Regions from separate parts of the Arthrobacter sp. 8AJ genome, predicted to be linked through region 1. Evidence: predicted binding sites of a transcription regulator. Region 1 holds the regulator's gene; the other holds the start of a gene.

Region 1 (10,507 bases):
GCAAACCGGAGCCCTGCCCCGCACCTACCAGGTGCGCACCTTCGGCTGCCAGATGAACGTCCACGACTCGGAACGGATGTCCGGCCTGCTCGAGGCCGCGGGCTACGTCCCGGCGGAGGGCGAGCACGCCGACGTGGTGGTGTTCAACACTTGTGCGGTCCGGGAAAACGCGGACAACAAGCTCTACGGCAACCTGGGCATCCTGGCGCCCGTGAAGGCTGCCAACCCCGGGATGCAGATCGCCGTGGGCGGTTGCCTGGCGCAAAAGGACCGCGAGACGATCCTCAAGAAGGCGCCGTGGGTGGACGCAGTCTTCGGCACCCACAACGTCGGTGCCCTTCCCGCCCTCCTGGACCGGGCGCGGCACAACAACGAAGCGCAGCTGGAGATCCTGGAATCCCTGGACGTCTTCCCGTCAACGTTGCCCACCAAACGTGACTCTGTCTACTCCGGCTGGGTGTCCATCTCCGTGGGCTGCAACAACACCTGCACCTTCTGCATCGTGCCCGCCCTCCGCGGCAAGGAAAAGGACCGCCGGCCCGGAGAGATCCTCGCCGAGATCCAGGCACTCGTGGACGATGGCGCCATTGAAGTCACCCTGCTCGGCCAGAACGTCAACTCCTACGGGGTGGAATTCGGGGACCGGCAGGCATTCTCCAAGCTCCTGCGTGCCTGCGGAGAGATCGAGGGGCTCGAACGCGTCCGGTTCACCAGCCCGCACCCCGCCGCCTTCACGGATGACGTCATTGACGCCATGGCAGAGACGCCGAACGTGATGCCGCAGCTGCACATGCCGCTCCAGTCCGGGTCGGACAGCATCCTCCGGGCTATGAAGCGTTCCTACCGGTCCACCAAGTTCCTGGGCATCCTGGACAAGGTCCGCGAAAGAATCCCGCACGCCGCCATTTCCACCGACATCATCGTGGGCTTCCCGGGTGAAACGGAGGAGGACTTCCAGGCGACCCTGGACGTGGTGGAAAAGTCCCGCTTCGCCACCGCCTTCACGTTCCAGTATTCAAAGCGTCCCGGCACGCCCGCGGCTGACCTGCCCGACCAGCTCCCCAAGGCCGTGGTCCAGGAACGCTTCGAACGCCTCACCGCGCTGCAGGACCGCATCGCCGCGGAGGAAAACCGGAAGCAGCTTGGCCGCCGGCTCGAAGTCATGGTGACCGCACAGTCCGGGCGGAAGTCTGAGGAAACCCACCGGCTGTCCGGCCGGTCGCAGGACCAGCGCCTCGTCCATTTCTCGGTCCCGGAGGGTGCACCTGCCCCGAGGCCGGGGGACCTCGTCACCGTCACCATTACCGAGGCCGCGGCTTTCCACCTGGTCTCCGACCCCACGCCTGAGGACTACACCCTTCGCCGTTCACGGGCAGGGGACGCGTGGGACAGATCCCAGGCCGACTCCTGCGGCGCGCCGGTCCCCGCTTCCGGAGAGGCACGTAAGGGCGTCTCCCTCGGCATGCCCTCACTGCCGCTGCGCACCCGCTGACAGGTGGCTGCCCCGCCCGTCATCGCCGTCGTCGGTCCCACCGGCTCCGGAAAGTCCGACCTTGCCGTCAACCTTGCCCTCGAACTGGACGGCGAGGTCATTAACGCCGATGCCATGCAGTTCTACCGCGGCATGGACATCGGCACCGCCAAAATCACGGTGGCCGAGCGCAGGGGAGTGCCGCACCACCTCCTCGACATCCTGGACGTGACCCAGGAAGCCAGTGTTTCCGACTTCCAGGCCCAGGCGCGCGAAACCATCGACGACATCCATGGGCGCGGCAAGCGCGCCATCCTGGCAGGGGGCTCCGGGCTGTACGTCCGGGCCGCCCTGGACGTCCTGGAATTCCCGGGGACCGACCCTGCGCTGCGTGCCCGGCTTGAAGCGGAGCACGCGGAAGTCGGCACAGGTGAACTCCTGGCCAGGCTCCGGAGGGTGGATCCCACCTCCGCTGACCGGGTCTCCGATGCACGGCGCATCATCCGCGCGCTGGAGGTCCACGAACTCACCGGGCGCCCGTTCAGCTCCTACATGCCGCGGAGGGAGTACCACCAGCCCGCCGTCCAGGTGGGCCTCGGCGTGGACCGCGAGGTTTTGCGGGACCGGCTGGCAGCCCGCGTGCACCGGATGGTGGACTCCGGCCTGCTGGGGGAGGTCCGGATGCTCGATGCCAAAGGCCTGCGCCGCGGCAAGACCGCGTCCCGTGCCCTGGGCTATGCACAGTTCCTGCGGGTCCTCGATGGCGCCTCCACCGTTGAGGCTGCCGCGGAGGAAACCATCGTGGCCACCCGCCAGTTTGCCCGGCGCCAGTTGACCTGGTTCCGCGCCGATCCCCGCATCACGTGGCTGGACTGGCAGGCTCCGGAGCTCATTGGCAAGGCAGCGGAGTTGTGCCGGTAGCTGCGGTTTCAGGACCGGCAGCATCCGCCGCTACGCTTGGGATCATGAATGCTACCCCCGCAGAAACCACCGGGCCCGCCCTGCGCACACTGAGCGGGCTCCGCTTTTCCAAGGGGCACGGCACCGGCAACGACTTCGTCCTGGTGGCGGACCCCGAGGGGACGCACGTGATCGGTGCCGACCAGGCCGCCGCCCTGTGCGACCGGCACCGTGGCATCGGGGCCGACGGCCTGATCAGGGCCGTCCCGTCCCGCTTCCTGCCGGAGGGCCGCGAACTGCTCGCCGGCACCCCGGACGCGGAGTGGTTCATGGATTACCGCAACGCCGACGGCTCCCTGTCCGAGATGTGCGGCAACGGGGTCAGGGTCTTCGTCCACTTCCTGCGGACCGAGGGCCTGATCGACCTGCCCGACGGCGGATCGCTCACCATCGGCACGCGGGGCGGCGTCAAGACCGTGGTCCGGACCGGAGACGGCTACGCGGTGGACATGGGACCCTGGGAGTTCATTTTCCCCGGGGAAGCCAGCGCCAAGGCCATGGATTCCCTTGTCACCGCCGACGGGCTGGAGGTTCCCCGGCCGGCACTCTCCGTGAGCATGGGCAACCCGCATACGGTGGTGGCCCTCGCTGAACTTGCGGAGCTCGCGGGCACCCGGCTGTTCACCGCTCCGAAGGTCGACCCGGTACCCGCGAACGGGACCAACGTGGAATTCGTGGTGCCGGCAGAACCGCTGGTCCATGACGGCGTCGGCTCCGTAACCATGCGGGTGCACGAGCGCGGCGTGGGGGAGACCCAGTCCTGCGGGACGGGCGCCTGTGCTGCCGCCGTCGCCACCAGGCACTGGGCCGGAGCGGAAGCCCCCGACGCCTGGCAGGTCCACGTTCCGGGAGGAGTGGTGGGCGTGAAGTTCTTCGCCGGCCCCGGTGGCCACGAGCATGTGGAGCTCAGCGGTCCCGCCGTCATTGTGGCGAGTGGGACGCTTTCCTGACCTTCAGGATCCGGAAGGACTTGGACGTCGATTCGCGGGTCACGGTGAAGGAACTGTCCAGTTCGGCGGCCAGCCAGCGCTGAAGGGAATCAGAGCCAAGGTTCTTCTGCACCACCAGCCACGCGGTGCCGCCCTCCGCCAGGCGCGGCAGCCACAGCTTGAGCAGGGCATGCAGTTCGTCCTTGCCGATCCTGATGGGAGGGTTGGACCAGATTGTGTCGAAGCGGATGCCGGGATCCACGGCCTGGGGCGTGCTGGCGACGACATTGGACAGTCCCAGCGCGGCGGCGTTCTCGTTGGTCAGGGTGATGCAGCGTTCGTTGACATCCACGGCGTAGACCTTTGATTCGGGGGCCAGCAGCGCCATAGTGAGCGCCACCGGACCCCAGCCGCACCCGATATCCAGGAGATTGCCCTCGGGATTCGGGGCCGGAACTTCGGCGAGGAGCACCGCGGTGCCCTTGTCGATTCCGTCGGGGCTGAAGATGCCCGTGGAGGTCTGGAGCCGTCGCGTCTCACCGGCCAGTTCCACCGTCAAAGGCTTCCGGGTAAAGGGGCCGGCAGGGGAAGTGCTGAAATAGTGTGCGGACTCCATAACTGGCCAGAGTAGTTCCCCCTGCAGCGTAATGGGAAACCGGCGAGAAGGCCCTCTGCTACGCTGGAAGGCATGTTCCTGATCTTCGAGTAGCCGGTACGGGCAATGCCCGTCCGCAGCCTGTCCTCCAGCGACAGTCGGTCCCGCAGCGACGCAGGTTTCCATGCCTTCCGCTTTGCGCACCGGCCAGACCGTTCCGTCTGAGCCGGACGCCGGACAATACTCGAAAGTCAGCCCGTTGCTGCACTTCCTGCCATTCTCCGGCCTCTTCCAGCCCTGCCGCCGTCGTGACGCGGCATTCGAGCCCCGGCATTGCAGCCGGCGGCGAAACAACCAGGAGAACTGCATGACCGCAGGCCGTCAGCCCAGCGCGAATACTTTCCAACTTCCACCCAATCAGCACTATTCTGGAACTGCCGAATCTTCAAAGGAGACCATGACCAGCCAGCCCAATACCGGTTCCGATCCAGCCGCCCAGGACATGAGTCCGCAGGAGATCCAGGCTGTCATCGACCGGATCCTCGCCAAGGACGTACCGGCCAGAAACGTCAGCACGCCCGGTGGTGAAGGCGGCGGTGGAAAAGCGGTGCTCGGCAAGGCGCAGGCCATTTCCCGCCTTGACGAAGAACACTCAACGTACGACGGCGACCAGCAGGACCTCGAGGAACGGCGCGCGCTGCGCCGGCGGGCAGGCCTGTCCACCGAACTCGAAGACGTCACCGAGGTCGAATACCGGCAGCTGCGCCTGGAACGCGTCGTCCTCGCCGGGCTCTGGTCCGAAGGAACGCTTGCCGACGCCGAAAACTCGTTGCGTGAGCTCGCCGCCCTCGCCGAGACCGCCGGTTCGGAGGTCCTCGACGGGTTGGTGCAGCGCCGCGACAAACCGGACCCCGGGACGTTCCTGGGTTCCGGCAAGGCCCAGGAGCTGAAGGACATCGTCATGGCCACCGGCGCGGACACCGTGGTGGTGGACGCCGAACTGGCACCTTCCCAGCGCCGCGGCCTTGAGGACATCGTCAAGGTCAAGGTCATCGACCGCACGGCCCTGATCCTGGACATCTTCGCGCAGCATGCCAAGAGCCGTGAAGGCAAGGCCCAGGTGGAACTGGCACAGCTGGAATACCTCCTTCCCCGCCTGCGCGGCTGGGGCGAGTCGATGTCCCGCCAGGCCGGTGGCCAGGTGGGCGGCGCTGCTGCCGGCATGGGCTCGCGTGGTCCCGGTGAGACCAAGATCGAACTGGACCGGCGCCGGATCCGTACCCGCATGGCAAAGCTGCGGCGCGAAATTGCCGCCATGAAGCCGGCCCGCGAGACCAAACGGGCCAACCGCCGTCGTAACGAAGTGCCCTCCGTGGCAATCGCCGGGTACACCAACGCCGGCAAGTCCTCGCTGCTGAACAGGCTCACGGACGCAGGTGTCCTCGTGGAGAACGCGCTGTTCGCCACGCTGGATCCCACCGTCCGCAAGGCCGAAACCGCTGACGGCCTGGGGTACACCCTGGCCGACACCGTCGGATTCGTCCGTTCGCTGCCCACCCAGTTGGTGGAAGCCTTTCGTTCCACCCTGGAAGAGGTCGCCGACTCGGACCTGATCCTGCACGTGGTGGACGTTTCGCACCCTGACCCCGAAGGGCAGATCGCAGCGGTCCGGAAGGTCTTCAGCGAAGTCGATGCCCGCAAGGTGCCGGAAATCATCGTCCTGAACAAGGCCGATGCGGCCGACCCCTTCGTGGTGGAACGGCTGAAGCAGCGCGAGCCGCGGCACGTGGTGGTCTCCGCCCGGACGGGGGAGGGCATTCCGGAACTCCTAAAGGCCATCAGTGAGTCCATTCCCCGGCCATCGGTCAAGATGGAGCTGCTCATTCCGTACGACCGCGGGGACCTGCTCAGCAAGCTCCACGAGTCCGACGCCGAAATCCTCAGCCTGGACCACGTTGAGGCAGGCACCAGGGCTGCCGTGATGGTCCGGGAGGGCCTCGCGTCTGAACTGGAACCATTCGTCGTCAATGACTGACCCCGCGGCCGGCGAAGCTGCGCAGACGGCGGGCGAGCAGTTCGTTATTGAACTGCTCGACCGCGCCGTCGCCGGCATGGGCGGACAAAGCCGCAGCGGACAACACGAAATGGCCCGCCAGGTGGCCCGGGCCATCGAAACGGGCAACCACTTGTTGGTCCAGGCAGGCACCGGCACCGGCAAATCGCTCGCCTACCTGGTGCCGCTTATCGCCCATGCCCTGGAAAGCAACAAGCCGGCCCTGGTGTCCACGGCCACGCTGGCATTGCAGACCCAGATTGTGGGCAGGGACCTGCCCCGGCTCCTGAAGAACATCACGCCGGCACTGGACCGGCCGGTCAAGGTTGCCCTGGTCAAGGGGCGGTCCAACTACGTTTGCCGCCATAAGCTTGAAGGCGGGTTCCCGTCAGAGGAACCCTCGGAAGGTCAGCTCTTCTCCCTGGGAGAGGACACCAGCGTTCCACATTTCGCTGCTTCCGTGGGCGGACCATCGTCGCAGCTTGGCAAGGAAGTGGTGCGGCTCCGCGAATGGGCTGAAAAGACAGCCACCGGCGACAGGGACGAGCTCCTGCCGGGTGTGACCGACCGTGCCTGGCGCCAGGTTTCCGTGACCTCGATGGAATGCCTGGGGGCACAGAAATGCCCAATGGCCGCCGAATGCTTCAGCGAACTCGCCCGCCAGGACGCAGCCGACGCCGATGTGGTGGTGACCAACCACGCCATGCTGGCCGTCAGCGCGTTCGAGGGACTCGCGGTCCTGCCCGAATACGACGTCGTGGTGGTGGACGAAGCGCACGAACTGCAGGACCGGGTCACTGGCGCCGTGTCCGGACAGTTGTCCGTGGCCATGGTCCACGCTGCCGCTTCGGGTGCCCGGAAACATACCGCCATCACCGTTGATGCCCTGAACGCCGCAGCTGCAAACCTGGAGCTGGCTCTTGCCGGCGCGCCGAACGGTCTGCTTCCCAACGGGCTGAATGATGAACAGCTCGACTGCGTGGACCAATTGCGTGAAGCGTGCCGGGCCGCGTTGTCCGATTCCAAAGGGGACAGCAACACCACAGCCGACGGCGGGCGGCAGCTGGCGCGTTCCCGGCTGATGCTCATCCTGGAACTCTGCGAAAGGCTCATTGCTGCACGCGAGAACCGCGAAGTGGTGTGGTTTTCCCGCGCCAGCACCTTCGACCCCGGCCAGGGATACTCAGCGCCCGATGACAGTGCACCGGTGCTGATTAACATAGCCCCGCTGTCCGTCGCCGGCAGGCTGCGGGAGGGGCTTTTTGCGGACCATACCGTCGTGCTGACCTCTGCCACCCTGGCCATTGGCTCCGCCTTTGAACCGGCGGCCGGGGGACTGGGCCTGGTAGGCGACGGAGCCCCCAGCTGGACGGGCGTGGATGTTGGCTCGCCCTTCGACTATCCCAAACAGGGCATCCTCTACGTCGCCGGCCACCTGCCCAAGCCCGGCCGCGGCGTGTCACCGGAAGCGCTGTCAGAACTCGAAGCACTCATCAAGGCATCCGGTGGGGGCGCCCTGTGCCTGTTCTCCTCGCGTCGGGCCGCCGAAGAGGCCGCCGATGCCCTCCGGCCCAAGCTCAATATGACTGTTCTCTGCCAGGGCGAGTCGACCATGACCGCCCTGGTGAAGCAATTCGCCGACGAACCGGACACCTGCCTCTTCGGAACCATGTCCCTGTGGCAGGGCGTCGACGTTCCCGGAGGATCCTGCCGGCTGGTGGTGATAGACCGCATCCCCTTCCCGCGGCCGGACGATCCCCTGATGACGGCGCGTTCGCGTGCCGTGGCGCAGGCAGGGGGAAACGGCTTCATGTCCGTTTCTGCCACCCACGCGGCCATCCGGCTTGCGCAGGGCGCCGGCCGCCTGATCAGGTCTACCGGGGACAAAGGGGTGGTGGCTGTCCTGGACTCACGGCTGGCCACCGAACGCTATGCGGGATTCCTGCGCGGGGCGCTGCCCCCGTTCTGGGCCACCACCGATCGCGCCAAGGCGCTGGCTGCGCTCACCCGGCTTGGTGCCGACGCTTCCTGAGAAACCGCCGGACAACGCCTGCGCGGATGCCGCGCAGGCGTGCGCAGGCTAGAGCGAACGCAGGACTGAGACGACCTTGCCCATGATGGTGGCGTGGTCGCCCAGGATTGGTTCGTACTGCGTGTTCTGGGGGAGCAGCCAGGTGTGTCCGTCGCGCTGGCGGAACGTCTTCACGGTCGCCTCGTCGTCCAGCAGGGCAGCAACAATGTCCCCGTTGGCAGCGTCAGCCTGCCGCCGCACCACCACCCAGTCGCCGTCGCAAATGGCGGCGTCCACCATGGAGTCACCGGCCACCCTCAGCATGAAAAGTTCGCCCTGGCCCACCAGCTGGCGGGGCAGCGGCATGACGTCTTCCACGAGCTGTTCGGCGAGGATGGGGCCGCCGGCGGCAATCCGGCCCACCAGCGGAACCATGGCCGTATCCAGCGCGGTGGGCAGTTCGGTGACCGTGGCGCCGCCGCCCGCAGCCTGCGGCGCAGGAGACGCGCCGGCGCCTTTGCCCCCGCCGTCGAGCGTGAGCGGCATCAGCACTTCCATGGCGCGCGGCCGCTTGGGGTCGCGGCGCAGGTAACCCAGCTTCTCCAACTGTGAGAGCTGGTGGGTCACGCTGGACAGGCTCGCAAGGCCGACGGTATCGCCGATCTCGCGCATGGAGGGCGGATAACCGTTCTCGTTGACCGAGCGCTGGATGGTTTCGAGGATCTTTTTCTGCCGTGGGGTCAGGCCCTTGGCTGTCCTCTTGGATTGCGGGGCGGTCCTGCCCCCGGCGGCTGCTGCTGCCATATTCGCCAATGCCTTTCGCTTGCCGCCGGATCTTCCGTGTGCGGCTGTTCCACAGTGCCGCCGGAAGGACTCCCACTGTCATTGTCAGACCCTGCTGTTCAACTTCAGTGGTGGATGTTCTGTGGTTTCAAAACTAGGCCAGCCACATTGCTTTTTCAAACATTTGTTCTAGCGAGTCTCGACATTGTTCGTTGATAGGTGCTAAAACTTAACAAGCAAAGTTCGAACATGTGTTCTAACCAGCAGGTGCCCCATTCGAATACGCGGCCGGGAGAAGTCCCGGCGCGATATGAACGGCAAGGCAGCAGCGGGCGGACACCCGGGCAGCACGGCAAGTCCAGGAGGGCTTAGTTCATGTCAGCTTTATCTCTTCACCAGGTTTCACCTTCGTCCGCACCCCTGCGGCTGACCCGCCGGGGGAGGATCGTCCTGATCGGAGTTCCGCTCGTGCTCCTGGCTGTACTCCTGCTGTCGCTTTCGGGCCTCTTCCACTCCCCGGCCAAGGCCTCGGACTCGGCCGCCGACCTTGCCGTGACGCCCACCGTCACGGTGACCGTGCAGTCCGGCCAGTCGCTGTGGGCCATTGCGGGCGCCGTCGCTCCGGACCGGGACGCCCGGGACGTCGTGGCGGACATCGTCCAGCTCAACAACCTTGCCGCGGGCACCGTTCTTCCGGGCCAGCAGCTCTTCGTCCCCACTCACTGACCGTCCCCACTCACTGACCGTCCCCGCCCACTGACCGGCCGCCCACTGACCGGCCGCCCACTGACCGGCCGCCCACTGACCGGCGCCACCCCTGAGTTCGTGGCCTCTGCGAGGGTGGCCTGCCTGGCTGGCTGGCAAGCCCTGGAGCGGGCCGCCGCGGGACATGCCGAGGGCGAACAGGAACCGTCACATTTTCCGGTCGTTGCCGCGGCAACTAAACTGTTCAGGTGAACGACCAGCTAGAACGTCTGAACCGGCTTCCCCTCCGCAGCAACCTCCGCGGCCTGACCCCTTACGGGGCGCCCCAACTGGACGTCCCCATTCTGCTGAACGTCAATGAAAACACCCATGGCGTCCCCGCCGACGTGCGCGCAGCCATCAGTGCCGCCGTGACGGAGGCCGCTGCGGGTCTAAACCGTTACCCGGACCGTGAGTTCACCGCGCTCCGGAAGGCCCTGGCCGAATACCTCGGGCATGGGCTCCATGAAACCAACCTGTGGGCCGCCAACGGTTCCAACGAGGTCCTCCAGCAGATCCTCCAGGCCTTTGGCGGTCCGGGCCGCACCGCACTGGGTTTCCCGCCCACGTACTCCATGTACCCCCTGCTGGCCAGCGGAACAGACACGCAGTACATCACCGGGGAGCGCGCGGAGGGCTATGACCTCAGCGCGGAGTCGGCCGCGCGCCAGGTCAAGGAACTGCAGCCGAACATCGTGTTCCTCTGCTCGCCCAACAACCCCACCGGGACCGGACTTGGGCTGGACGTCGTGGAGGCCGTCTACGAGGCCGGTTCGGACAGCCAGGCCATCGTCATAGTCGATGAGGCGTACCACGAGTTCGCGCACGACGGAACGCCCAGCGCGCTGACGCTCCTGCCCGGCCGTGAGCGGCTGATCGTGTCCCGCACCATGAGCAAGGCGTTCGCCCTGGCGGGGGCCCGGCTCGGCTACATGGCCGCTGCACCCGAGGTCACCGACGC
Region 2 (10,507 bases), 2.5 Mb from region 1:
GGGCGATGAACCCACCATCAACGCACTGACCCGCACGGCCTTCTTCATCACCAACCCGGTCCTGCTGTTCACGGTGGTGTTGAAATCGGACCTGTCCGTGGTCTTTTCCGCTTACGTTCCGCTAGCCATGATTACGGCGACGGCCACCGCGCTGTTATACGTGGCCGCCAGCCGGATCTGGTTCCGGCGGCCCCTGGCTGAGACCGCAGTGGGTGCCATGGCCGGCTCCTACGTCAACGCCAACAACATCGGCATCCCCATCACGCTCTATGCCCTGGGGGATGCAACCCCGGTGGCCCCGGTCCTGCTGGTCCAGCTCCTCCTGTTCGCCCCGCTGGTCCTGACTCTTCTTGACCTCAGCGAAGCCGGCCGGTTCTCGCCCCGGCTGATGCTCACGCAGCCCTTCCGCAACCCGATGATCATCGCCTCGCTCCTGGGTGTGGTCCTGGCGGCGTTCCACGTGGAGTTGCCCGCCCCGGTGATGGCGCCGCTCACCCTGCTGGGCGGTGCTGCTGTCCCGGTGGTGCTGCTGGCTTTCGGCATGTCGCTGCGCGGAACCAGGATGCTCCGGAGCGGCGGCCACACGGCCGAAATCCTCACTGCCACGGCACTGAAGTCCGCTGTGATGCCGGCGGTGGCGTTCGTCGTCGGACGTTTCCTGTTCAACCTGGACCACCACATGCTCCTGGGCGTGGTCCTCATGGCAGCGTTGCCCTCGGCCCAGAACGTGTTCCTGTTCGCCAGCAAGTATGGGCGGGGCGTGGCCGTGGCGCGCGAAACCATCCTGCTCTCCACGGCCGCCGCTGCGCCGGTGCTGGTGCTGGTCGTGTGGCTGCTGGCGGCCTGAAGCGGGCGCGCCGCCCTACCGCCCGGGCCACCGGCCGGGCAAGAATGGGCACATGGAACTTCCCGTGATGCCGCCCGTCCCGCCCATGCTTGCCAAGGCCGTCAGCGGCATCGACGGTATTCCCGGCGGCGGGGACCTCAGCTACGAACCCAAGTGGGACGGCTTCCGGTCGATCATTTTCCGTGACGGCGATGACCTGGAGATCGGCAGCCGCAACGAAAAACCCATGACGCGGTACTTCCCGGAACTCGTGGCCGCGCTCAAGGAGAACCTGCCCCCGCGCTGCGTGGTGGACGGCGAGATCATCCTCGTGGGGGCGTCCGGGGACAGGCTCGACTTCGACACCCTGCAGCAGCGCATCCACCCTGCCGCCAGCCGCGTGAAGCTCCTGGCGGAACAAACCCCGGCAAGCTTTGTGGCCTTTGACCTCCTGGCCCTCGGCGATGAGGACTACACCGGCAGGCCCTTTGCTGAGCGGCGCGCTGCGCTGGAGAAGGCGCTCGCCACGAGCAAGGCACCAGTGCACCTCACCGCGGCCACCACGGACAAGGACACGGCCGGGCACTGGTTCGAGCAGTTCGAGGGGGCCGGGCTGGACGGCATCGTGGCCAAGCGGCTGGACGGCCGGTACGAACCCGACAAGCGGGTGATGTTCAAGGTCAAGCACGAGCGCACCGCGGACTGCGTGGTGGCCGGCTACCGCCTGCACAAGAGCGGGCCGGACACCATCGGCTCGCTGCTGCTTGGGCTGTACAAGGACGACGGCGGCCTGGCCAGCGTGGGAGTCATCGGCGCCTTCCCGATGAAGCGGCGGCAGGAGCTGTTCCAGGAACTCCAGCCGCTGGTGACCGATTTCGACAACCACCCCTGGGCCTGGGCCAAGCAGGAAGAAGGCGAGCGGACCCCGCGGAACGCGGAGGGGAGCCGCTGGAGCGCCGGCAAGGACCTGTCCTTCGTTCCGCTCCGGCCCGAACTGGTGGTGGAGGTCCGCTACGACCACATGGAGGGTGACCGGTTCCGCCACACTGCCCAGTTCAGCCGCTGGCGGCCGGACCGGGACCCGGAATCCTGCACCTACGCGCAGCTGGAGGAGCCGGTGAACTTCGACCTCGCCTCGGTGCTGGAGACAGGGCGGTAGCCGGAGACTGGCCCAGTCTTAACGGACTGGCCCAGTTTTAACGCCGGAGAGCCCGCCATGTGGGGGAATGGCGGGCTTTAGGGCCTGAAAACCGGGCCAGTCTGTACGCGGCGGACGGCCTACTTCAGGCCGAGCTGCTTGGTGGGGGTCCGGAAGGATTCCTTTGCGGTCAGGGCCGAGACAGCGGCCACCGCGCAGATGATGGCAGTGAAGATGCTGATCTGGACCCAGCCGCCGGGCTTGATGCCGCCCATGGCAGCCACGATGGCGGGCGCGAACCCTGCCATCAGGAAGCCCAGCTGGGTTCCGATGGCCAGGCCGGAGAACCGGACCTTGGTGCTGAACATTTCGGCGTAGAAGGAAGGCCAGACGGCGTTGGCCGCCGCGTAGCCGCACGAGAAGTAGCCGATGGCGGCCAGGAACATCAGCGGGACGCTGTGGGACTCCAGGCTCAGCAGGAAGACGGGGGTGAGGACCGCGCTGGCCAGGGCGCCGTAGATAAAGACGGGCTTGCGGCCGATCTTGTCGGCCAGCATTCCGAAGAGCGGCTGGGTGCCCAGGGCCACGATGTTGGCGGCAACCACCAGCCACAGGGTGGTGGTGCCGTCCACGCCGGCAACGGTCTTGGCGTAGCTGATGGCCAGGGTGCCGAAGACGGTGGAGACGGCGGCGATGAAGGCGCAGCAGATCACGCGGAGCACGTCGCGCCAGTGGCCCTTGAGCAGGTCTGCCACGGGCAGCTTGGCGATCTGTGCGTTCTTCCGGGCTTCCTCGAAGGCGGGCGGCTCGTGCAGGGTGCGGCGGATGAGGAACGCCACCACAACCACCGCGGCGCTCAGCCAGAACGGGATGCGCCAGCCGATGCCGAACTTGATCTCGTCCGGCAGGGCCAGGACGGGGATGAACACCAGGGCTGCGAGGATCTGGCCGCCCTGGGTGCCGGTGAGGGTCCAGGAGGTGAAGAAGGAGCGGCGGTTGTCCGGGGCATGCTCCAGGGTCATGGAGGAGGCGCCGGCCTGCTCGCCTGCCGCGGAGAGGCCCTGGCAGAGGCGGGCCAGCACCAGCAGCGCCGGAGCCCACCAGCCGACCGTACGGAAGTCGGGCAGGCAGCCGATGACGAAGGTGGAAGCACCCATGAGCACCAGGGTGAACATCAGGACTTTCTGCCGGCCCACCCGGTCGCCGAAGTGGCCCAGGATGATGGCGCCGATGGGACGTGCCACGTACGCGAACCCGAAGGTTGCGAAGGACATGATGGCGGCGTTGGCATCGGCGTTGGGGAAGAAGACCGTGGGGAAGATCAGTGCTGCGGCCGAGCCGAAGATGAAGAAGTCATAGTATTCGACGGCGCTGCCCAGGAAGCTGGCGAGGGCGGCCTTCTTGGGTGTCCCGGCGGAGGTGAGGGCACCCGCCCCTGCGGACGGAAGTGTCTTGCTCATGGTGTTCCTTTGGTGTGACGACATTGTCGCGGATGGATCTGGGGGGTCGCAGCCGCCGATGCCTTGGTGCGGGCGGGGGATGCGGCTGGAGTCCGGTGCAAAGACCCGGCAGTTGTAGCCACATGGTGGGAGCTACTTTTGCGATACAGAAACTATGACTGTGAGGGCAGTCACCTGTCAAGAAAATAATCACCATCTAGAAATAGCTCTCACATTGTGGCAACATCGAATGCATGAGTGTGAACCAAACCACAGCGGTCAATGAAGAATCCGCTGCCGCCGCCCGCGCCGGAGAGCCCGTGAATGCCATGCCGCCGGAAGGCAAAGTGGGCGCCCGTCCCGCCGACCGCACGGACATGGTGGGCAAGGCCCTGGGGCTGCTGGTCCTCCTGGGTGATGAACCCCGCGGTGCCAGTGCCGCAGAAATTTCCCGCCGCGCCGAACTTCCCTTCAGTACCACCTACCGCCTGCTGGGCTCCCTGACCCGCGACGGCTTTGTCGACTACGAGCCGGACGGCCGCCGCTACCACCTGGGCCTGCGGATCTTCCAGCTGGGGCAGCGCGTCTCCAACCACCATGGCTTCGCGGGTACGGCCATGCCCATTCTCCGCCGTGTCACCGAGCAGACCGGCGAGGCCACCATCCTCAGCGTCCGCGACGGCCTGCACCACCTGACCGTCAGCAAGGTGGACGGGCCGCAGACCTTCCGCGTGACCAGTGACCCCGGCCACCTCGGCTCGCTCTCGACCACCGCCGTGGGCAAGGCCCTGGTGGCTTTTGCCGAGGATGCGGAACGGGAGAAGCTACTGGCGGAGCTCCCGCTGGAGGCGCTGACTGACAAGTCCGTGACGGACCGCCGCGCTTTCCGGGCTGAGATCGAAAAGGTCCGCCGGCAGGGTTACGCCGTCATGGACGAGGAGAACGAGGCGGGGATGCGTGCCGTGGCCGTGCCGCTGCTCAACGACCAGGGGCACGCCTTCGCCTCGCTGGCAACTGCCGTGCCGGTCTTCCGGCTGGACCTTGAGGGGCTGGTGGCGCACGTTCCCCTGCTCCAGGAAGCCGCCGCCGAACTGGCGGCCAGGCTGCCGCAGCGATAGCACCAAGGGGCCAGCAACCGTCCCCGGGGCGACACCGTGTTCGCATGAAGAACAATAGTGCGATAAGTGAACATTTGTTGTACCGTAATCCCTATCACCCCGCAGCGCGGCCGAGTTCCGCGCCTGCCCGGTGCCGTACCAAAGGAGCTGCACGCATGAGCAATCGAACTGAGTCCTACCTTGTAGGGCTGGTTGGTGATGGCGTTACGCCATCGCTCACGCCGCCCATGCACGAACGGGAAGGTGACGTGCAGGGCCTGCGCTACCTGTACCGTCCCATCGACCTGCTGGAACTGGGGCTGACCGGGGAATCGGTGGGCGCCATCCTGGACAGTGCCCGCATCCTGGGCTTCAACGGCCTGAACATCACCCATCCCTGCAAGCAGCTGGTCCTGCAGCACCTGGATGAGGTCAGCCCGGACGCGCGCCGCCTCGGTGCCGTCAACACCGTGGTCATCCGGGACGGCCGCTTCATCGGCCACAACACCGACTTCTCCGGCTTCGCCGCCGCCCTCGCCTCCGGCCTTCCAGGCGCCCGGCTGGACCGCGTGGTGCAGCTCGGCGCGGGCGGTGCCGGGTCCGCCGTCGCCTATGCCCTGCTCAGCGCAGGCGTTAAATCCCTGGACCTGGTGGACATGGACCCCGCCAGGGCCACCGCACGGGCTGCCGAGCTGCAGGGCTTTTTCCCGGACAGCACCGTCACGGCCCGCACCACGGCGGAGCTGCCGCAGCTGATGCCGCTGGCCGATGGCCTGGTGCACTGCACTCCCGTTGGAATGGCAGCCCACCCCGGCGTCCCGCTGGACCTTGACCTGCTCGAGCCCCGGCACTGGGTGGCGGACATCGTCTACCGCCCGATCGACACCGAACTGGTCCGCGGCGCCCGCGCCAAGGGCTGTGAGGTCCTGGATGGCGGCAGGATGGCAGTGGGCCAGGCCGCCGACGCGTTCCGGATCTTCACCGGCCTGGACGCCGACCCGGAGCGCATGCGCTCGCACTTCCTGGAGCTCGTGGCCGCCGAGGAGGTGGCCGCCTGATGCGCACAGGAATCGCCACGGTCTGCCTCTCCGGCACCCTGAAGGAAAAGATGCAGGCCTGCGCCATCGCCGGCTTTGACGGCATCGAAATCTTCGAGCAGGACCTGGTCACCTCACCGCTCAGCCCCGAAGACGTGCGGAAGATGGCAGCGGACCTGGGGCTCGGCCTGGACCTGTACCAGCCCTTCCGCGACTTCGACGGCGTCACCCCGGACCTGCTGAAGGCCAACCTCCGCCGCGCCGAGGCCAAGTTCAAGCTCATGGCCCGCCTGGGCATGGACACCATCCTGGTGTGCTCCAACGTTGCCACCGCCACCATTGACGACGACGCCGTCCGCGCCGAACAACTGGCACAGCTCGCAAACCTGGCGGGGGACCACGGCGTCAAGGTGGCCTATGAGGCCCTGGCCTGGGGCAAGTACGTCAACGACTACGAGCACGCCTACCGCCTGGTGGAGATGGTGGACCACCCCAACCTGGGAACCTGCCTGGACTCCTTCCACATCCTGTCCCGCGACTGGGACACGGCGCCGATCGAGGACATCAACCCGGACAAGATCTTCTTCGTCCAGGTGGCGGACGCCCCCAAGCTCTCCATGGACGTCCTGTCCTGGAGCCGCCATTACCGCGTCTTCCCGGGCGAGGGGCAGTTCGAGCTGGCCAAGTTCATGGGCCACGTGGTCCGCGCCGGCTACACCGGACCCGTGTCGCTGGAGGTCTTCAACGACGTCTTCCGCCAGTCGGACGTCGAGCGCACCGCGGTGGATGCCATGCGGTCCCTGATCTGGCTGGAGGAGCAAAGTGCCAAATGGCTCGCCGGCACCGAAGCCGCGCCCGGCAACGCAGCCGCGCTCCGCCGTCGTTATCCCATGGAACTTGCCACGCTGCCCAAGGTCAACGAACCTGCCGGCTTCAACTTTGCCGAGGTCAAGGCGGACGATACCGCCCAGCTGGAGAAGCTCCTGGGCCAGCTCGGGTTCCAGTTCGAAGGCCGCCACCGCACCAAGGACGTCCAGCTGTGGACCATGGGGCAGGCCCGGGTCATCATCAACGAGCAGGCCGCGCAGCATGCGGAACCGGCCATTGCCGCGCTGGGGTTCGACGTTGATTCCCCCGTGATCGCCTCCGCCCGCGCCCAGCAGCTCAAGGCCCCCGTGGTGGCCCGCAAGGTCCAGGCGGACGAGGAAGTGTTCCAGGGCATCGCCGCGCCGGACTCCACCGAGATCTTCCTCTGCCAGGGCAGCCCGGACGGAACCGCGGCGTGGACGCACGAATTCGGGGAAGGGCTGGAACACCCGTCGGCAGGAGCCAGGGCGGTCATCGACCACGTCAACCTGGCCCAGCCGTGGCAGCACTTTGACGAGGCTGTCCTCTTCTACACCAGCGCCCTGGCCCTGGAGCCCCAGCCGTTCGCCGAGGTGCCCAGCCCCAACGGCCTGGTCCGGTCCCAGGTCATGCAGACCTCCGACGGCGCCGTGCGGCTCGTGCTCAACCTGGCACCCATCCAGCAGGCACGGAACCAGGCCCGCAAGACCTATCAGGAACACATCGCCTTCGCCGTGGAGGACTTGGTGGCCACCGCCCGGGCCGCCCGGGACCGCGGCCTGGAATTCCTGCAGATCCCGGCCAATTACTACGAGGACCTGGACGCGCGGTTCGACCTGGAACCGGGATTCCTGGCCACGCTGCAGGAACTCAACCTGCTGTTCGACCGGGATGCCGAGGGCGAGTTCCTGCACTTCTACACCGCCACCGTGGGCAGCGTGTTCTTCGAAATGGTCGAACGCCGCGGCGGCTACGACGGCTACGGCGCCCCGAACGCCCCGGTGCGGCATGCCGTCCAGTACGACTCGCTGCACCGCACCACCTAAACCCGCACCACCCAGTACCCAGACGCAACAAACCCAACAGATCAGAAAGGAGCCAGCCGTGAAGGAAGACATCAACGCCGAGCTGGAGTCGGAGGAGCTCGTGCCCCCGGCCGAACCCAAGGCTGCCCACCAGCCCCTGGACAAGGCCATCGAGTCGCAGGCGGACCTCAGCGCAGAGATCAGCGCCATCGGCGAGGCTTACCGGCGCGCCCTCAAGGACGGCGGCCAGCCGGAGATCCAGCCGCGCCTGGACTACCCGCCGTACCGCAGCAGCATCCTGCGCCACCCCACCAAGAGCCTGCAGCACGCGGACCCGGAAACCATCGAGCTGTACTCGCCGGCGTTCGGGCACCAGGACGTGCACGCCCTGGAATCGGACCTCACCATCCAGCACAACGGCGAACCGCTGGGCGAACGGATCATCGTCTCCGGCAAGGTCCTGGACGGCGACGGCCGCCCGGTGGCGGGACAGCTCGTGGAAATCTGGCAGGCCAACTCCTCCGGCCGCTACATCCACAAGCGTGACCAGCACCCCGCGCCCATCGACCCCAACTTCACGGGCATCGGCCGCTGCATCACCGGCCCGGACGGCTCGTACCGGTTCATCACCATCAAGCCCGGCGCCTACCCGTGGAAGAACCACCTGAACGCGTGGCGGCCGGCGCACATCCACTTCTCGCTGTTCGGCACCGAGTTCACCCAGCGGATCATCACCCAGATGTACTTCCCTGGCGACCAGCTGTTCCCGCTGGACCCGATCTACCAGACCATCGTGGACCAGGACGCCCGCGACCGGCTGGTTGCCACCTATGACCACAGCATCACCGAACCCGAATGGGCCCTGGGCTACAACTGGGACATCGTCCTGACCGGCCCGAAGCGGACCTGGACCGAAAACGAGGCGCTTGGCGCCGCAGGCGACGAGGAGTAGGAAAGATGAGCACCAAACTGGTACCCACCCCCGGCCAGACCGTGGGCCCGTTCTACGGCTACGCGCTCCCGTTCGAGAAGGACAACGAACTCCTGCCCCCCGGCTTCCCGGGCTCCATCCGCCTGCAGGGCACCGTCTACGACGGCGCCGGCCACACCATCCCGGACGCCATCCTGGAGATCTGGCAGCCCGACGCGGACGGCAAGGTTGTCCAGCGCACCGGTTCCCTGGTCCGGGACGGCTACACCTTCACCGGCTGGGGCCGCGGCGCCGTGGGCAACTCCGGCGTCTTCACCTTCACCACCGTCAACCCCGGCCCCACCAAGCCGGGTGCGGCCCCGTTCATTTCCGTGGCACTCTTCGCCCGCGGCCTGACCAACCGGCTGTTCACCCGCATCTACCTGCCGGAGGACACCGAGGCACTGGCCAATGACCCGCTGCTGAGCTCGCTGGAGCCGGAGCGCCGCGAGACGCTCATCGCCCGCCGCGACCCCGACGGCGGCCTCACCTGGGACATCCGCCTCCAGGGTGAGGGCGAGACGGTCTTCCTGGACTTCCAGTGACCCACGCCGCCGCTTTGGGAGACCTGCGCGCCTTCGCGGAAGAGGCCGACACCGGCCTGCTCACCCCCGTCTCAGCGTCGCCGTTGGTGGCGGCGCTGACGGGGGACCGGGCAGTGCTGGCGGCCATCCTCGCCGTCGAAGCCGGCTGGGCCGCCGTGCTGCAACGGGCCGGGCTGGCACCCGCCGGTTCGGCCGCCGTCGTCGCCTCCGCCGCCGAGGCGGGGCGCTACGACCTGGCCGGTATTGCGCTGCACGCCCAGGGCGGCGGCAACCCGGTGATCCCGCTGCTGGCGGACCTTCGGAAGAACGTGGCAGCCCTCGATGCCGCCCAAGTTGGTGCCGCGAAGGCCGTGCACACCTCCCTGACCAGCCAGGACGTGCTGGACACTGCCCTGATGCTGCTGGCCCGCAACACCGTCCACGCGGTGCTGGCGGACCTGAAAGGCACCACGACGGCGCTCGCGGACCTTGCCGGGCAGCATGCGGGCACGCTGTGCGTGGGCAGGAGCCTGACACAGCATTCGCTGCCTTACACCTTCGGGCTGCGGGCCGCGCAATGGTTCCAGGGCGTGGCCGCCGCGGGGCGGCAACTGGAAAACCTGGAGTTCCCGGTCCAGTTCGGCGGGGCGGCGGGGACCCTCGCTGCCGGAACCGTGCTGACGGATGGCTCCCAGGCCACGCCGTTTACCCTGGCCGACGCCCTGGCGGCCCAGCTGGGCCTGGCCCCGGCCGCGGCTCCCTGGCATACCAACCGCCTGGCCATCACATCCCTGGGCCATGCGCTGGCATCCGTGCTGGACGCCTTCGGCAAGATCGCCGCCGACGTCCTGTTCCTGAGCCGGCCCGAGGTGGCTGAAGTCGCCGAGCCGCGGGCGGCCGGGCGCGGCGTCTCCTCCGCCATGCCGCAGAAGCAGAACCCGGTGCTGTCCGTCCTGGTCCGCAGCGCCGCGCTGCAGGCACCGCAGCTGGCCGCCCAGCTGCATGTGGCTGCCGCCAACTTCAACGACGAACGCCCGGACGGCGCCTGGCACACCGAATGGGCGGCCCTGCGCCAGCTGCTGGCCCTGGCCCTCGGCGCCGCTGGCCACATCCGCGAACTCGCCGGGGGGCTGCAGGTTTTCCAGGACGCCATGCGCCGCAACCTTGACCTGTGCGGCCCGCTGCTGCTGGCTGAGGGCGTCAGCGCCGCGGTGGCCCCCCTGCTTGAGGAAAGGGACGGCCGCAGCGGCAAGCAGCAGCTGCAGGACGTGGTGGACCAGACGCTGCAGGCGCCCCCTCCGGAGCAAGCCGCCACCTACCGCAAGCTGTTCCGGGACGCCGTCCCCGCCGCCGTCGTCCCTGACGCCCGGCTGGAGGAGCTCCTGGACCCCGCCAGCTACCTGGGCCAGGCGGCGGAGATCGCCCGCCGCGTCCTGGCCGCCTTTCCCGAATTCACTTCCCCTACCACCGACGCGAATGGAGCCTCCCGTGGCTAAGCCGGCCTTGAAAGCAGCACTGCTGTCCCCGCAACGTCCCCTGGGCGACCACCCCTTGATGGTGGTGGGGCCCTCCCTGGGCACCTCGTCGATCCTGTGGAACAGGGTG

Evidence for each region. Region 1 encodes LexA, which represses DNA repair genes until DNA is damaged. Its sites were predicted from a motif close to TCGAACANNTGTTCGA; they were not measured.
Region 2: BACI349Y_RS00720 (shikimate dehydrogenase) is a predicted target of LexA. The motif match lies at 4,588-4,603, and genes of this name have one in related genera.

Annotation. Positions count from the first base shown of each region.
Region 1 covers NZ_LR733289.1:2,614,025-2,624,531, reverse strand. The annotation lists gene miaB (tRNA (N6-isopentenyl adenosine(37)-C2)-methylthiotransferase MiaB) at 1-1,492, shown strand, start outside; gene miaA (tRNA (adenosine(37)-N6)-dimethylallyltransferase MiaA) at 1,496-2,392, shown strand; gene dapF (diaminopimelate epimerase) at 2,437-3,381, shown strand; gene BACI349Y_RS12200 (class I SAM-dependent methyltransferase) at 3,353-3,976, opposite strand; gene hflX (GTPase HflX) at 4,413-5,990, shown strand; gene BACI349Y_RS12190 (ATP-dependent DNA helicase) at 5,983-8,040, shown strand; gene lexA (transcriptional repressor LexA) at 8,089-8,823, opposite strand; gene BACI349Y_RS12180 (LysM peptidoglycan-binding domain-containing protein) at 9,178-9,528, shown strand; gene BACI349Y_RS12175 (histidinol-phosphate transaminase) at 9,756-10,507, shown strand, end outside.
Region 2 covers NZ_LR733289.1:152,690-163,196, forward strand. The annotation lists gene BACI349Y_RS00700 (AEC family transporter) at 1-847, shown strand, start outside; gene BACI349Y_RS00705 (ATP-dependent DNA ligase) at 900-1,985, shown strand; gene BACI349Y_RS00710 (MFS transporter) at 2,105-3,424, opposite strand; gene BACI349Y_RS00715 (IclR family transcriptional regulator) at 3,658-4,521, shown strand; gene BACI349Y_RS00720 (shikimate dehydrogenase) at 4,677-5,558, shown strand; gene BACI349Y_RS00725 (bifunctional sugar phosphate isomerase/epimerase/4-hydroxyphenylpyruvate dioxygenase family protein) at 5,558-7,429, shown strand; gene pcaH (protocatechuate 3,4-dioxygenase subunit beta) at 7,488-8,360, shown strand; gene pcaG (protocatechuate 3,4-dioxygenase subunit alpha) at 8,366-8,923, shown strand; gene BACI349Y_RS00740 (lyase family protein) at 8,920-10,398, shown strand; gene BACI349Y_RS00745 (alpha/beta fold hydrolase) at 10,391-10,507, shown strand, end outside.